DNA from 2 places in the Paenibacillus sp. MABNR03 genome. Region 2 is predicted to be linked to the other one. Evidence: riboswitches for the same ligand, from Rfam matches in the RefSeq annotation. Region 2 holds a riboswitch; the other holds the start of a gene.
What was found. A riboswitch is a leader RNA that binds a small molecule or an ion and turns the genes downstream of it on or off. The one in region 2 is predicted to bind S-adenosylmethionine.

Region 1: another riboswitch for S-adenosylmethionine. It lies ahead of AAIH57_RS23900 (methionine ABC transporter ATP-binding protein); the one in region 2 lies ahead of metA (homoserine O-acetyltransferase MetA).

The regions. Positions count from the first base shown of each region.
Region 1 covers NZ_JBCIYR010000005.1:215,830-219,244, reverse strand. The annotation lists gene AAIH57_RS23905 (Cthe_2314 family HEPN domain-containing protein) at 195-923, shown strand; SAM riboswitch class I at 1,053-1,194, shown strand; gene AAIH57_RS23900 (methionine ABC transporter ATP-binding protein) at 1,320-2,354, shown strand; gene AAIH57_RS23895 (methionine ABC transporter permease) at 2,356-3,015, shown strand; gene AAIH57_RS23890 (MetQ/NlpA family ABC transporter substrate-binding protein) at 3,097-3,415, shown strand, end outside.
Region 2 covers NZ_JBCIYR010000002.1:1,126,605-1,130,019, reverse strand. The annotation lists gene AAIH57_RS13970 (PLP-dependent transferase) at 1-272, opposite strand, end outside; gene metA (homoserine O-acetyltransferase MetA) at 297-1,214, opposite strand; SAM riboswitch class I at 1,446-1,571, opposite strand; gene AAIH57_RS13960 (hypothetical protein) at 1,833-1,976, opposite strand; gene corA (magnesium/cobalt transporter CorA) at 2,026-2,961, shown strand; gene AAIH57_RS13950 (HRDC domain-containing protein) at 3,063-3,415, opposite strand, start outside.

The DNA of each region.
Region 1 (3,415 bases), on a different contig from region 2:
ATTGGTTCAAAACCTAAAAACTGCAAAGTCCACCATCCAGTGATGTACATCATTGGACAGGTGGACTTTGTTTGATGTACGGCGGGGCAGGGCACCCTAATACAAGCAGCGGTCACACGTTTACTCTGATTCCGATTAGGTTTAATATTATTAATCATCTTATTGATCAGCAGAGTGGAAAGAGGAGGCTGTATATGCTGCGAACGTTGCTGGGTGAATTGCCGCGTCAGAATGAAGGCGTATTGGAGGAAGCCATCGAGTCGATGGTGGAGACGCTTGAACTTCTACAACGACAGTTAGACCTGAATCAGGATCCGACTCACGATTATCGAAAACTGTATGTCTGGACACAGGGCTTGATCTCCTCACTGGATGAGCTGGAGCAGAGCTGTTTTGCTGCATCCCACTTTCGGAAAAAGGTGAAGGCGGGTTCCACCGATGATATGACCATTGAGGAAAAGGCGGAATACGCTCGTTATGTATATTTTTATAAGGATGGGTTTATCCGGTGTTTTGCGATTCTGGATAAGACAGGCACGGTATTGAATGAATTATTTCAGTTAAACACGTCCAAAGTGAAGTCCCATTTCTCCTATTTTACCGTCTTAAGACAGTTTGGTTATGCCAAAATGCATGGAGACCTTGCTGTTCGATTGATCAATATCAAGGATGCCTACCGGGAGCCAATGAGCAAGCTTCGCAAACGACGGAACATGGAGATTCATTACATGAACTCCGAGATGCAGGATGACCTCTGGCAGCTTCACCAGACATTGCAGGGCAAAGTAAAGCTGGAGGATCTGGATCAGCATCTGGATGAATTGTGCCAGGGCGTTGATATGGTTTGCGAAACGCTAAAGGAGGCTTATGGTTACATCAACAAGATGTGGCACAAGCAAGGAGTGTCCGAACTTGCAAAGTAAATCAGGTGTAATATTTACCTTTGACAAAGCGGAATACTTGGATTATACTGAGTTTCTAAATTAAACGTTACATGGAATTAATATGTGTAGCTATTTAAAATTTTACCACTGAACTTATAAATTTCATATTTCTTATCGAGAGCGGCGGAGGGACAGGCCCGATGAAGCCCGGCAACCGATTTATAATGACATGACAAGCCAGTCATACTTTATAGATGTTAGGTGCTAATTCCTACAAAATGGTGCAAAGCACGATTTTGGCAGATGAGAAGGTACATTCTTTCATGTGAAGAGCCCTTTTTGTTTCTGCAAAAGGGCTCTTTTTTATACGCTAGAGGGGAGTTTTCCTTTCATTCGGGTAAAGATACATGTAGGCGGTGGGAAGGAGAAGTCATATTGATTGAATTAAAGGGATTAACCAAGACGTACGGCAGAGGTACAAAACAAACGACAGCACTAGCCGATTTGGATCTGAACGTCGGCAAGGGTGAAATATTCGGAGTTATCGGACACTCCGGTGCAGGGAAAAGTACATTGATTCGATGTATCAATCTGCTTGAAAGACCAACAGCTGGTGAGGTATGGGTGGATGGTGTGAACCTTACAGGCCTCAGCAAAACGGAGCTGCAGCAGCAGCGACGCAAGATTGGCATGATATTTCAGCACTTTAATCTGTTATCTTCAGCTACGGTATATGACAATGTTGCTTTCCCATTGAAGCTGGTTAATACGCCTAAGGCTGAGATTGACCGCAAAGTGAAGGAGCTGCTCGCTCTCGTTGGCCTGGAGCATCATAGCAGCAAATATCCTGCGCAGCTGTCCGGGGGACAGAAACAGAGAGTAGGCATCGCCCGTGCACTTGCCAGTGATCCGGCAGTTCTACTCTGCGACGAAGCGACATCGGCGCTTGACCCGCAGACCACGGCTTCGATTTTGAAGCTGCTGATGGATATTAACAAAAAATACGATCTAACCATTGTTCTGATCACCCATGAAATGCATGTCATTCAGAGCATCTGTGATCAAGTTGCTGTCATTCATCAGGGAGGAATCGTGGAACAAGGCCCTGTAACGGATGTCTTCCTTAAGCCGCAGCATGCCATTACGCGTGACTTCATGCAGCGTGACCACGAGTCAGAGCTTTTATTGGAAGAGGCTGCCCTGGCACATGCCGGTGGAACGGCTCAGCAGGACGGACGCTCACAGCTGGTCAAAATCTCATTTTTGGGCGATAAAACATATGAAGCCATTTTGTCCAGAACAGTTCGTCAGACCGGAGTGGACTTCGCCATTCTGCAAGGAACGATCTCGAGAATTAAACAGATTCCGTATGGACAGTTAACCGTTCGTTTTGAAGGCGATGCGGAAGCGATTGGTCGAACAGTGCATGAATTGAATGAGCAAGGGCTTGATGTGGAGGTGCTTCGTTAACATGGATTTTTCATCTGTACGCTGGGGAGAGATCGGCAAGGCCTCCATTGAAACATTGCAAATTCTGGGAGCGTCCGGTTTGTTTACCATTATCATAGGATTGCCACTGGGTGTCCTGCTATTTATGACAGCGAGATCGGCTTCCGTTCAGTCACGTATCTTCTATACCGTGTTATCCATCGTTGTTAACATTCTGCGGTCGGTACCGTTCATTATTTTGATCGTTGCCCTTATTCCGTTTACACGTTCACTGGTCGGTACAGCCACAGGTGTACTTGGAGTCATCCCGCCACTTGTTATTGCAGCTGCTCCTTACTTCGCAAGGTTGGTTGAGACTACACTTCGTGAAGTGGATCGTGGAGTCATTGAGGCCGCTCAGGCGATGGGGGCATCAACTGGACAGATTGTAAGGCGCGTACTGCTGCCTGAGGCGCTGCCTGGTCTGCTTGCAGGGATTACAATTACGATTGTAACGTTAGTATCTTATACGGCGATGGCTGGCATGGTCGGCGGTGGTGGACTCGGTACACTTGCGATTAACTATGGCTACTTCCGTTACCAATATGAAATTATGATTATTTCAGTCGTATTCATGGTCATTCTGGTGCAAGTTCTGCAAATGTTTGGCGATCGACTCGTTAAATTGTTCACCCGGAAATAACACATATATAGCATTTTGCATCCAATCCATGCTGGACGAATGCAAATATGCAACAAATTTATTGGAGAAGGGGTTTTACACATGAAAAAATGGTCTTTTGCACTGCTCAGCCTGATGCTGATTGCGGTACTTGCTGCATGCGGAAACAACAAGGATTCAGACAGTGGGGCAGATAATGAAGCAGGTGCACCGCGTACCGTGGAATTGAAAGTCGGAGCTTCACCAACACCGCACGCTGAAATTCTGGAAAGTATCAAACCTGAGCTGGAAGCTCAAGGCATTCGTTTGCAGATTGTAACGTTCAATGACTATGTTCAGCCGAACCAACAGTTGGCAGACAAACAATTGGATGCAAACTTTTTCCAACATCAACCTTACCTGGACACAGAAAATAAAGAAC
Region 2 (3,415 bases):
CCAAACATCGCAAAGATGGTTTGCAGGGCTGCCATGCCCGAACTACAGGCAAAACCAGCATCGCCAGATTCCAGTGCAGCTGCTGCTTCTTCTAACACCTTACGGGTTGGATTAGTTGTACGAATATAATCAAAACCTGTGCTCTGTCCAAGCTTCGGATGACGAAACGCTGTCGATTGATAGATTGGAAAATTCACGGCACCTGTCACCGGTTCATTAACGGACCCGATTTGAGCCAAGCGGCTCTCGATTTTCAACTTATTGTCTTCCATTGCAGCATCCTCCTGTAATCTCGATTAGATTTGCGGGCCAATGTCGTAAGGCGTTTCCTGGTACACATAGTAATTGAGCCAATTAGAGAATAATAAGTTTGCATGTGCCCGCCAGGTTGCCGGAGGAACACGGGATGGATCGTCGTTTGGAAAATAGTGCTTTGGCAAGGCGATATCCAATCCTTTGGATGCATCACGGTCATATTCCCATTTCAGAGACAATGGATCATACTCTGCATGCCCTGTCACAAAAATTTGCTTGCCGTCTTTGGTTGCAACCAGGAAGATGCCTGCTTCCTCTGATTCAGCCAAAATTTCGAGCTTTTCGTTTTTCTCAATATCCTCACGCCGCACTTCAGTGTGACGGGAATGAGGAACGTTAAACACTTCATCAAACCCACGCAGCAGCGGCACATGAGATTTGTTGATCGTATGTGGAAATACGCCAAAGCACTTCTCATCCAGCGCGACCTTAGGTACATCAAAATGATGGTACAGTCCAGCCTGGGAAGCCCAACATATATGCATGGTCGAAGTCACATTGGTTTTAGTCCACTCGAAGATTTCCTGAATTTCCTTCCAATAATTGACGTCTTCGAAATCCATCTGCTCCACCGGTGCACCTGTAATGATCATCCCGTCAAAACGGCGATGTTCAATCTCGTCAAAGGTTTTGTAGAAAAGATTCAGATACTCCTGTGACGTGTTCTTCGACGTATGCGATTTGGGATGTACCAGGACGATATCCACTTGAATCGGGGTGTTCCCCACGAGACGCAGCAGCTGGGTTTCTGTCGTTTCTTTGGTAGGCATCAGGTTTAATATAGCAATGCGTAGTGGACGAATATCCTGCTGATAAGCATGTGTCTCGTCCATGACAAAAATGTTCTCTCCTGCAAGGACTTCCTTGGCAGGCAATGTGTCTGGTATTTTGATTGGCATGATGTACAACTCCTCCTTGTGCATAGATAGATGCAGCCCGCTGGCTTGATGTGTTCGCGTCAATTCAGCGTTAGGCAGCCATGAGCTTGTCTACAGGGATGGTTGGAATTGAAACCCTCACATGTGACAAACTCAAGTTTCGTAGCGAAAATCAGTGCTGAGAAGTCGGTGCATATAACAAAGACCTTTCTCGGATTCCGAGAAAGGTCATATGTAAATAGATATGCGCCTCTCTCATCTCTCAGTTACAACAGTGTCTCCTTGGACACTTAGTCGCTGCAAGAATTAGCACCGTGCGGTATACCGCCGGTTGCCGGGTTTCATCGGGCCAGTCCCTCCACCTACTCTTGATAAGATTTCGCCATATTCAATTGTGTGCTTAGTGTGGTTCACCGTCTACTTTAAAACATTAATCCTCTCACGTCAAGCATGTAGTTTTGTGTCTGTTCATGTAGGCCGGAACCGTTTGTCTCTCGCTGTCATACACTGCTTCAGGGCGCGAAATAGACACATTTTTGCGCTTGAAAGCACCATGTACCAGCGGTATACTAAACAAGTGTTGCATACCCTTATGTGAGAGGTGACATATTCAATGGATGGCGACCCGAGGCCTGACTGTCAGCCGTATTCCGACAAACTGCATAGAGAATTGACATCAGCATGCCGGCAGCGGGACGTTACTTCCGTTTGATTATAGAGCGAACGCAGTCCTGACCTCCAGGCTCCGCTGCCGACCGGCTGATCTGTTCTTTTTGCGCCCATATTGATGAAAATCCGCCTGTTTGGCGGGTGCAGAAGGAGTGGATGAACGATGAAAATCCGGTTGGTAAACAACGGTGTATTTATCCCGGTGGACGATATCCAGCAGGCGCTGACGCCACCAGCAGAGGGATTTTACTGGATCGATGCAGACGTGGATGATCTGGCGGTGCTTCAACCGCTGTTTATGATGCATGATCTGGCTGTAGAGGACTGTTTGAGTGATGAAGAACAGCGCCCGAAGATTGAAATTTATGAGAGCCATTATTTTATTGTAATCAACAGTATTCGTTTTGATGATGAAGAGATCTTTTTACGTGCCGTCAACCTGTTTCTTGGCAGACATTTTATCATCAGTGTGACGAAGCAGAAAGTCAGCGAACTTCGTACATTGAAGCCAATTCTGTGGGAACAGGAAGTCAGTACACCCGATCGTCTCCTGTATCTGCTGGTCGACTTGATTGTGGATAACTACTTTACGGTCGGAGACCGGATTGAAGCACGCATCGAGAAGCTCGAAGAAGATATTCTGATGCACACCAAGAAATCCCATCTGAATGAAATTATCGGGCTGCGCAGTGAGATTCTGTGGCTCAAAAAGGTGCTGGGGCCTCAAAAAGAGGTTATTAATACGCTCAATAAAAAAGACTTGCGGCTGATCGATGATCAACTGCAAAAGTACTTCAGTGACATCTATGAGAATGCCGTGAAAATATCCGAGACATTTGAGACCTATCGGGACCTGATGGGGAACTTGCGAGAAGCTTACCAATCCAGTATCGCCAACCGGGCGAATGAAATCATGCGTGTGTTTACCGCCATTACAACGGTGTTCATGCCCCTGACGGTCATCACCGGGATCTACGGGATGAACTTCACGAACATGCCTGAGCTGGACTGGAAGTATGGATATTTTGTCGTCATTGGCCTGATGGTAACCCTGGGCTTAAGCATGTTCTTTATTTTCCGTAAAAAAGATTGGATCTGAACTGAACGTACCAAATAGAAAGACGAAGCGCTCCTTTTCAGGGAGAGACTGCTTCGTCTTTTTTGGCTTTTGCGTAACCTTTGTCACTCTATCTTTGGTTCTTATCCAGCATTCCGCTCCGCCTCTGCATGTCTCCGGAACCGAATGCGTATCATGCGCAATCTCTCATATACCTGCTCCAGATTACCTCCACCTGGCTTATCTCCACCATAAACTTTATGTAATACGGGTTTCAGGAAGCTATCTCCTAGTTCTTCGTATGCATTCCAAACGGCCTCCTGCTCCTGTTCGGGCATGACCGCGAGTTCCGCGTCCAAAAGACTATCCGTTTCATAGCCTTCCAGATCAAGTGACTCCAGCAGTTCGATTAGCTCCCTGCGGGACAATCCGGAGCGATTCACAATCTCTTCAAGCGTGTATCCTTCCTTCATGCCCTCAAGCACCTGCTTGCGGG